DNA from 3 places in the Pantoea sp. SGAir0430 genome. Region 1 is predicted to be linked to each of the others. Evidence: predicted binding sites of a transcription regulator. Region 1 holds the regulator's gene; each other region holds the start of a gene.

Region 1 (3,275 bases):
GAGCAGCAGCGATTTCATCACAGAGTCCGGTGGCGTTTACTGCGCCACATTCTCGCGGATTCCGTTCGCCACAATCAAGCGCGGTGGCAGCACGAAGCGGAAGCAGGTTTCCTGATGCGGCACGCTGCTGATCTCCAGCCGCGTGGTGTGGTGGCCGAGCGCGTGCTTAACAATGGCCAGCCCCAGCCCGCTGCCGCCGGTGGCGCGCGAGCGCGCTTTATCCACGCGGTAGAAGCGTTCGGTCAGGCGCGGCAGATGCTCCTCGCTGATGCCGGGCCCGTTGTCGCACACCTTAAATTCGGCGCCCTGTTTGGTGCGCAACCAGCTGATGTCGATGCGCGTGCCATCCGGCGTGTGGTTCACCGCGTTATACACCAGATTGGAAATCGCGCTGCGCAGCTGTTCATCATTGCCGAACACCTTCAGGTGCGGATCGGTGTGGAAATGGATGCTGTGCCGGCCCTGGCTGAGGGTTTCCGCCTCGCGCTGCAACAGCAGCAGCATGGTCGGCACATCCACCGTCTCTTTCAGGTCAATGGCGGGGGCCGCTTCGATGCGTGACAGCGTCAGCAACTGCTTCACCAGGCTGTCCATGCGCCGCGTCTGCTCCTGCATGGTGCTGAGCGCCTTGCTGCGGGTGCGCTCATTCATCCCGGCGTCGTCCATCATCTCCAGATAGCCCTGCAGCACCGTCAGCGGGGTACGCAATTCATGACTGACGTTGGCGAAGAAGTTACGCCGCGCCCCTTCCAGCTGGTGCATCTGGGTGACGTCACGCGCCACCATCAGCCACTGCCCTTCACTGTAAGGCATGACGCGGAACTCCATGTGATGCTGATTATTCAGCACCAGCGTCAGCGGCTTGTTGAAGTCGCGCTGGCGGATATAGCGGGAGAATTCAGGGTAGCGCAGCAGGTTGAGGATATTCTGGCCATTATCTTCCGGCCAGCGCAGCCCGAGATGCTGCTGGGCCAGACCGTTACACCAGAAAATGGTGCCCTCTTCGGTGGTGAGTACCACCGCGTCCGGCAGCGACTCGGCCCCGCTGCGAAAGCGTTTGATCAGATTGCCCAGCTCGCGCCGGCGGCGGCGATTGCGCAACTGCATTTGATACAGGCCGTAAAACAGCGGTTCCCAGCTGCCGCGCCCGGTGGGCGGCGTCATTGAACGATCAATCCACAGCCAGTGCGACAGCCGCATCAGATTTTTAAAGTGCCAGAACAGCACGCCGCACACGGCCAGTAACAGCCACCACGGCAGATAGCCAACCAGCAGACCCAGCACCAGCGCAGGCAGACACACCAGCGCCAGCTCGGTCAGTAATCTCTTCCAGGAGAGTCGTTCCAGCACGGTAAAAGACTCCGTTTAGTAGCGGGCAGAGAAACGATACCCTGTTCCGCGAACGGTTTGTACCATGCGATCGTGGCCGGAAACTTCCAGTGCTTTACGTAAACGACGGATATGCACATCCACGGTGCGGTCTTCCACATACACGTTAGTGCCCCACACGTGATTCAGCAGCTGTTCGCGGCTGTATACGCGCTCCGGATGCGTCATAAAGAAGTGCAGCAGTTTGTATTCGGTCGGTCCCATTTCCAGCGGCGTGGTTTCGGACATCACGCGATGCGAGGAGGGATCGAGGCTCAGCCCCTGCATCTCAATCACCTCTTCCACCGCCATCGGTGAGATGCGGCGCATCACGGCTTTAATGCGCGCCATCAGCTCTTTGGGCGAGAACGGCTTGGTGATGTAATCATCGGCGCCCACTTCCAGCCCGCGCACGCGATCTTCCTCTTCACCGCGCGCCGTCAGCATCATCACCGGAATATCACGCGTCATGGCTTCACGCTTTAAATGTTTGATGAACTGAATGCCGCTGCCGCCGGGTAACATCCAGTCCAGCAGAATCAGATCGGGCCAGGGTTCGATCAGCTTGCCAATCGCGCTGTCATAGTCCTCAGCCTCAATCGGCTGATAGTCGTTTTGTTCCAGCACGAAACATAACATTTCACGGATGGGAGCTTCGTCTTCCACAACCAAAATGCGCTTAGCCATTATTACTCCTGCGATTGTGACGGCATGTCACGGGGGTTTGCGGCGCCATTATGCGTCAGTTTTGTGACACTTTTATGAAAAACCCACCTCATGATAATCAGATAAAAAGCGCAATTGTGACAACCGGTTTCGCTTTTTTTTCATTGCGTTGTTAAGCGGTTATACTGCCGCTTTGCGATAGCAGGCACGGAGCATTCATGCGCATTATTCACACCGCTGACTGGCATCTCGGTCAGTTCTTTTACAGCAAAAGCCGCGCCGCCGAGCACCAGCAATTCCTCGACTGGCTGCTGGCCGCGATTGTGCAGCATCAGGTGGATGCGCTGATCGTCGCTGGCGACCTGTTTGATACCGGTTCGCCGCCCAGCTACGCGCGCGAACTGTTTAACCGTTTCGTGGTGGCGCTGCAGCCCAGCGGCTGCCAGCTGATTGTGCTGGCCGGCAACCATGATTCGGTCGCCACGCTGAATGAATCGCGCGAGCTGCTGGCCTGCCTCAATACCCGCGTCATTACCAGCGCCACGCCCGGCGGCGAGCAGCAGGTGCTGACGCTGCAACAGCGTGACGGCACGCCGGGCGCGCTGCTGTGCGCCATTCCCTATCTGCGTCCGCGCGACATCCTGCGCAGCCAGGCGGGTCAGTCCGGTCGCGATAAGCAGCTGTCGCTGCTGCAGGCGATTGAGCAGCACTATCAGCACTGTTATGCCGCCGCCGTGGCGCAGCGCGAAGCCATGGGCAGTACGCTGCCGATCATCGCCACCGGGCATCTCACCACCGTGGGCGTCAGCAAGAGCGATTCGGTGCGTGATATCTACATCGGCACGCTGGACGCCTTTCCGGCGCAGGCCTTCCCGCCTGCCGACTACATTGCGCTGGGCCACATCCATCGTGCGCAGCGCATCGCCGACAGCGATCACATCCGCTACAGCGGTTCGCCGATTGCGCTCAGCTTTGATGAGCTGGGGCGTGAGAAAAGCGTATTCCTGCTGGAATTTAGCACCCGGCTGGAGTCCGTCACACCGCTGGTTATTCCGTCATTCCAGCCGATGCAGATGCTGAAAGGTGCCATGGCGGAGATCGAACAGCAGCTGACCGCGTTTCACACCTATGAAGGCGATCTGCCGGTGTGGCTGGATATTGAAATCACTACTCAGGAGTACCTGAGCGACCTGCAGCGCCGCATTGAACAGCTTACCGACGCGCTGCCGGTTGAGGTGCTG
Region 2 (3,275 bases), 1.3 Mb from region 1:
CTCGTACAAGTTCTTTTAAGTCGTAGTTATGTAGAACTAAAAGACGGAATCGAAAGGAAAACACTTCAGGAATTAATAAGAGAGATTCATTCTCATCCTGAAAATGTTAGGACGTCCGACGTTACAGGTACCTTAAAAAGGCTATCTATCCTACAAACCAATCAAAATATCGTCCCTCCGCTTTTTGATTATGACCAAGGAACTAGGCGTTTAAAAATTGTGGATTCAACTCTTTACTTTTTCATCGACAATTGCGACGCTGATGAAGTAATGGACGAGATACCTCACCCTGATTCCCTAGCTGGTTCGTGAAATTATACCTCTCATACCTGTAAAGTTGAGCGGTTTGCGTTTACTCCATGCTACGATTTCCCCACTGTTACTTATGGGGATAGGGATATGAAGCTTCAGGGTTTTGCTCCTCAAAAGGTCGCATGGTTCAGAGATTAGGTGCTGAAAAAGAACTTCTTAGAAGTCGTCGATTTGCACTTTACCCTAACCGGGGCTGTTAAAACGCATTACCGACTGCGTGGTGATGAAAAGCATCTAAGGATTGCAATCAGCGCCTGTGAATACATGGTCAGCATTTCGGACATCGTGATGGATGCTTTGATTGCGCAGGCCCATTACCAGATTTACGAATACGAGCAGATCATTGGCCCGTATCCTCATCCCAGAACTTTCGTCAGACCAACGAATGTCGGCTATGACCAATTAGGTGTTCTATTACGGCGTTATAAGCAGGCCGAAAGAGATACTACCCTGAAAGAGAAAATGCTCTCTGAAGGTTGGAAGGGAGGGACGATAAACCTTTCCGAAGTCAAAGGTCGATACTTCTTACATCAAAAAGGATAAGGATATGAAGAAACTGATTTTGGGTGCAATGGCCATAGTTGCGGTCATTACAGCGGCCAACAAGCCCCCTTACAAGTTTCACGTACCGTCAGATTGATTCGTTTCGCTCACCCTGCGGGCAGCGTCCCAGGCTCCGCTGTCCAACTGGCATGCGCCAGTTGTCGAACCCCCCATCGGGGATTCTCATCCCCCCACGTCTGGAGAATATAAAAGAAAAAAGCCCGTACTTGCGTTCAGGCTCTTCTCTGAATGATGGCGGTGAGGGGGGGATTGATTCGCTTCGCTCACCCTGCGGGCAGCGTCGCAGGCTCCGCTGTCCAACTGGCATGCGCCAGTTGTCGAACCCCCATCGGGGATTCTCATCCCCCCCCCACGCCTGGAGAATATAAAAGAAAAAAGCCCGTACTTGCGTACAGGCTCTTCTCTGAATGATGGCGGTGAGGGGGGGATTCGAACCCCCGATACGTTGCCGTATACACACTTTCCAGGCGTGCTCCTTCAGCCACTCGGACACCTCACCACATTTTGTTTGCTGACCGCACTGGGTCAACGGGGCGCTACTATAGGGAGTTCAGCGATAAGGGTCAAGGGCTATTTTCTCCTTTTTTTCTATTCGCTTAACCTCTGCGCAGATTGCCTTAAGCCTCTCCACTTTGCCGCTTTTGTCATCAAAACATTCCTTAACTGACACAAAAGTGTCACCGCACTGTCGCAGACTTGTCGGCGGAAACATTTGGTTATATCTACGGATAAGGATGCTGATAAATGAAACGCTTGCCTCTTTTCACGCTCTCTCTGCTGGCTTCACTCACCACCCCGTCCGCGCTGGCAGAGAGCACCAGCTATCAACGCGCAGCCACTGGCGATATTACCCAGCACGGCGGCGCGCGTCGCCTGAGCGGTGACCAGACCGAGGCGCTGAAAGCCTCATTGAGCAATAGCACGGCGAAGAATGTCATCCTGCTGATTGGCGATGGCATGGGCGATTCCGAAATCACCGCGGCGCGCAATCAGGCGATGGGGGCCGGCGGCTTCTTTCCCGGTATTGATGCGCTGCCGCTCACCGGCCAGTACACCCATTACTCGCTGGACAAGAAAACGCACAAGCCAAACTACGTAACGGATTCTGCCGCGTCGGCCACCGCCTGGGCCACCGGCACGAAAACCTATAACGGCGCGATTGGCGTCGATGTCAACGGCACAGATCAGGTTACGCTGCTTGAGCTGGCCAAAGCAGCCGGTAAAGCCACCGGCAACGTCTCGACCGCAGAACTGCAGGATGCCACGCCGGCCGCGCTGATGGCGCACGTTACCTCGCGCAAATGCTACGGCCCGGAAAAAACCAGCGAGCTGTGTCCGGGTAACGCGCTGGAGCAGGGCGGGAAAGGATCGATCAGCGAGCAGCTGCTGCAAACCCGTCCCGACGTCACGCTGGGCGGCGGTGCCAAATCTTTCGCTGAGCGGGCTAAAGCGGGCGACTATCAGGGCAAAACCCTGCGCGAGCAGGCCGAAATACGGGGGTTCCAGCTGGTCGATAATCTTGCCGCGCTGAATGCGGTACAGCAGGCGAATCAACAGACGCCACTGCTGGGGCTGTTCTCGGAGGGCAACATGCCGGTGCGCTGGCAGGGGCCGAAAGCCAGCTATCACGGTAATCTGGATAAACCGGTGGTGACCTGTGAGGTCAACAAAGATCGTCCGGCATCAATGCCAACCCTGGCGCAGATGACGCAAAAAGCCATCGACCTGCTCAGCCACAACGACAACGGCTTCTTCCTGCAGGTGGAGGGCGCGTCGATTGATAAGCAGGATCACGCCGCCAACCCGTGCGGTCAGATTGGTGAAACCGTCGATTTAGATGAGGCGGTGCAGGTGGCGCTGGCGTATGCGCGCGAGCATGGCGATACGCTGGTGGTGGTCACCGCCGATCACGCGCACAGCAGCCAGATCGTCGAAAACGGCACTAAAGCGCCGGGTCTGACTCAGGCGCTCAACACCAAAGATGGCGCAGTGATGACCATCAGCTACGGTAACTCGGAAGAGGATTCCCAGGAGCACACCGGCACCCAGCTGCGCATCGCGGCCTACGGTCCGCACGCGGCGAATGTGGTCGGCCTGACCGATCAGACCGACCTGTTCTTCACGCTAAAGCAGGCGATGGCATTGAAGTAAGCGCGTCAGTGCGGGCGGATGCGCAGCACCAGCAGTCCGCCCAGCACCAGTCCGCCAGCGGCCAGCAGCAGCGCGGGGTGCAGGGAAGCAAAAATCTGCACGCTGGCGGCGGAGATCAGCGGCCCGATTAGCTGGCCAGTGGCATAGCCTGACGTCAATATCGCCACGGTTTTTGCCACGCTGATATTGGAGACGGCGCGCGCCAGCTGCATCGACAGCTGCATAATCGAAAGAAACCCCAGCCCGAC
Region 3 (3,275 bases), 620 kb from region 1:
CACACGCCTTCCAGCTCTTCGTCGACGATGGTACGAATCTGCGGCATGTTGCCCAGACGCATACCTTTGGTGAACGGCAGCGGATCTTTATTCAGCATCTGCCGCGTGGCGATGTCCGCGCCCGGGTTTTTGTCATAGAAGCCCTGCTGTTTGGTCAGCTCATAAGCCGCGGTGGTGATCGGCAGATAACCGGTTTTCTGGTGCCATTCTGCCGCGATATCCGGCTGGGCGAGGAACTTCATGAACTCCGCCGCACCTTTATAAGTCGCTGCATCTTTGCCTTTCATCACCCACAGGCTGGCGCCACCGATAATGGCGTTCTGCGGTGCGTTCGGCACGGTGTCATCGTACGGCATCATGCCCACGCCAAAGTTGAATTTGGCGTAATGCTTAATGTCGGCCAGCGAACCGGATGAGGCGGTGGTGATACCGCAGTCGCCGTTATAGAACTTGGACGTCGACTCGTCTTTACGGCCAAAGTAGGTGAAATCACCTTTCTTATTCATCTCTTCCAGCAGCTGGATGTGGCGCACCTGCACGGGTTTGTTGAACTCCAGCACCGCGTCGGTACCGTCAAAGCCGTTGTTTTTGGTGGCAACCGGCAGGCCATGCCAGGCGCTGAAGTTTTCGATCTGAATCCAGCCCTGCCAGCCGCTGGCATAGCCGCAGCTCATGCCGGCTTTACGCAGCGCGGCGGCATCCTGTGCCAGCGCCTGCCAGGTTTTCGGTGGCTGATCCGGGTTAAGACCGGCTTTTTTGAACGCGTCTTTGTTGTAGTACAGCACCGGCGTGGAGCTGTTAAACGGCTGTGAGATCAGCTGGCCGTTGCTGTCGCTGTAGTAACCGGCAACGGCAGGAACAAACTGTTTCGGGTCCATCGGCACGCCGGCGTCTTTAAACACTTCATGCACCGGCACGATGGCTTTAGAGGCCATCATGGTGGCGGTGCCCACTTCGTAAACCTGCAGAATGGCCGGTGCCTTACCGCTGCGCACCGCAGCGATACCCGCGGCCAGGCTCTGCTCGTAGTTGCCTTTATAGGTCGGAACGATTTTGTAATCCGGGTGAGCCTGGTTAAAACGCTGTGCCAGAGAATCGACTTCTTTGCCTAACTCACCTTCCATTGAGTGCCAGAAAGGGATTTCGGTAGCAGCCAGCGCATTACCGCTGATCGCCAGACCGAGCAGCAGACTCATCAGGCGGGGACGAAGCGTAAAAGCGGACATAAGGGTTTCCTGTGCTTGTGGCGCGCGCGATATCACGCATTTTTTGTTCGCGAAGTAACATGACACGAGGAAATGACGGAAAAATAACAGGATTATGACGGGAATATGACGGGGTTAGTGCGCGCTGATGCCCTCACCCCGGCCCTCTCCCACAGGGAGAGGGAGATGAAAGGCCGTGCGCGCTGATGCCCTCACCCCGGTCCTCTCCCACGGGGAGAGGGGGATAAAAGGCGGTGCGCTGATGCCTTCTTCTGCAGGGCGAGAGAAGTCCGGGAGGATGCCAGGATAGCAACCTGGCCTGAATAACGCTGCCGTACGGTTCCCTCTCCCGCGTGCGGGAGAGGGTTAGGGTGAGGGCAAATCACCGCACCAACGTCATGACCAAAGCCAGGTCAGGCGCCTAAATACGCGCTTCGCACCGCTTCATTGGATAACAACGCTTCACCGCTATCCTCCAGCACCACGTGACCGTTCTCCAGCACGTAGCCGCGATCGGCCAGCTTCAGCGCCTGGTTGGCGTTCTGCTCGACGAGGAAGATGGTCATGCCCTCTTTACGCAGCTGTTCGATGGTGTCGAAAATCTGCTGGATAATGATCGGCGCCAGACCCAGCGACGGCTCGTCCAGCAGCAGCAGGCGCGGCTGGCTCATGAGCGCGCGGCCAATCGCCAGCATCTGCTGCTCACCGCCGGACATAGTGCCGGCGCGCTGCACTTTGCGCTCCGCCAGCCGGGGGAACAGCTGATAAACGCGCTCAATGCGCTCCTGATACTGCTGACGCGTCGCGAAGAAACCGCCCATCGCCAGATTCTCTTCCACCGTCATGCGCGAAAACACGCGCCGGCCTTCCGGCACGATGGCAATCGCTTCACGCATGATTTTTGCCGTCTGCCAGTCGGTAATGGTTTTACCATCAAAGGTGATGATGCCGCTGGTGGCACGCGGTTCGCCACACAGCGTACCGAGCAGCGTGGTTTTACCCGCGCCGTTAGCGCCAATCAGCGTCACGATTTCGCCCTGACTGATGTGCAGATTAATGTTGTGCAGTGCCTGGATCGGGCCATAGTGCGCACTGACGCCCTGTAAAGTTAAAATCGGGTTCGCCATGTTACGCCTCACCTAAATAAGCACGGATCACATCCGGGTTGTTACGCACTTCTTCCGGCGTACCGTTGGCCAGCGGCGTTCCCTGATTCACCACATAAATACGGTCAGAAATGCCCATCACCAGTTTCATATCGTGTTCAATCAGCAACACCGTCACCTTGTGTTCGCCGCGCAGTTCAGCGATCAGCTCATCCAGCTCGTGCGTTTCGCGCGGGTTGAGGCCGGCGGCCGGTTCGTCGAGCATCAGGATTTCCGGACGCGTCACCATGCAGCGGGCGATCTCCAGCCGGCGCTGCTGGCCGTAAGCCAGATTGCCGGCCTGGCGGTTAGCCAGCTCCAGCAGGCCAATGCGCTCCAGCCAGCTAGCCGCGCGGTCCAGCGCTTCGCTCTCGCCGCGCCGGAACGCCGGGGTTTTAAACAGCCCGGAGAACACGCCGCTTTTCAGGTGCTGATGCTGTGCCACCAGCAGGTTTTCAATCACCGTCATCTCACGGAACAGGCGCACGTGCTGGAAAGTTCGCACCACGCCCATGCGCGCAATCTTCTGCCCCGGCAGGCCCTGCAATGGCTGATCGCGCAGTTTGATGGTGCCGCCCGTTGGCTTATAGAAACCGGTCAGGCAGTTGAATACCGTGGTTTTCCCCGCCCCGTTCGGGCCAATCAGCGAGACGATCTCCTGCGGATGCAGTTCCAGCGCCACGTTGTTGACGGCCAGCAGGCCGCCGAAGCGCATCATCAGGCCTTCAACGGCTAATAAAGGCTGACTCATGCCTGCTCTCCTTGTTTTGCCTGTTTCAGCTTCAGGTGCGGACGCTTCATCGGCAGCAGCCCCTGCGGACGCCAGATCATCATCAGCACCATCAACCCACCGAGCACCAGCATGCTGTACTCGTTCAAATCACGCATCAGCTCGCGCGACACCACCAGCAGAATCGCGGCCAGG

What was found. The regulator PhoB, encoded in region 1, activates phosphate uptake and scavenging genes when phosphate is short. The targets are predictions, from matches to a motif close to CTGTCATAAAACTGNCNNAT.
Region 2: the regulator PhoB is predicted to act here: its motif matches at 1,540-1,559, upstream of phoA (alkaline phosphatase).
Region 3: the regulator PhoB is predicted to act here: its motif matches at 1,308-1,327, upstream of ugpB (sn-glycerol-3-phosphate ABC transporter substrate-binding protein UgpB).

What each region holds. Positions count from the first base shown of each region.
Region 1 covers NZ_CP039427.1:1,989,120-1,992,394, forward strand. The annotation lists gene E7738_RS09645 (PstS family phosphate ABC transporter substrate-binding protein) at 1-18, opposite strand, end outside; gene phoR (phosphate regulon sensor histidine kinase PhoR) at 37-1,350, opposite strand; gene phoB (phosphate response regulator transcription factor PhoB) at 1,366-2,055, opposite strand; gene sbcD (exonuclease subunit SbcD) at 2,253-3,275, shown strand, end outside.
Region 2 covers NZ_CP039427.1:719,540-722,814, forward strand. The annotation lists gene E7738_RS03465 (hypothetical protein) at 1-312, shown strand, start outside; gene E7738_RS03470 (hypothetical protein) at 451-855, shown strand; RNA gene E7738_RS03475 (RtT sRNA) at 1,109-1,239, opposite strand; tRNA gene E7738_RS03480 (tRNA-Ser) at 1,288-1,375, opposite strand; gene phoA (alkaline phosphatase) at 1,621-3,027, shown strand; gene E7738_RS03490 (YbfB/YjiJ family MFS transporter) at 3,033-3,275, opposite strand, start outside.
Region 3 covers NZ_CP039427.1:2,607,902-2,611,176, forward strand. The annotation lists gene ugpB (sn-glycerol-3-phosphate ABC transporter substrate-binding protein UgpB) at 1-1,226, opposite strand, end outside; gene livF (high-affinity branched-chain amino acid ABC transporter ATP-binding protein LivF) at 1,619-2,332, opposite strand; gene livG (high-affinity branched-chain amino acid ABC transporter ATP-binding protein LivG) at 2,334-3,101, opposite strand; gene E7738_RS12465 (high-affinity branched-chain amino acid ABC transporter permease LivM) at 3,098-3,275, opposite strand, start outside.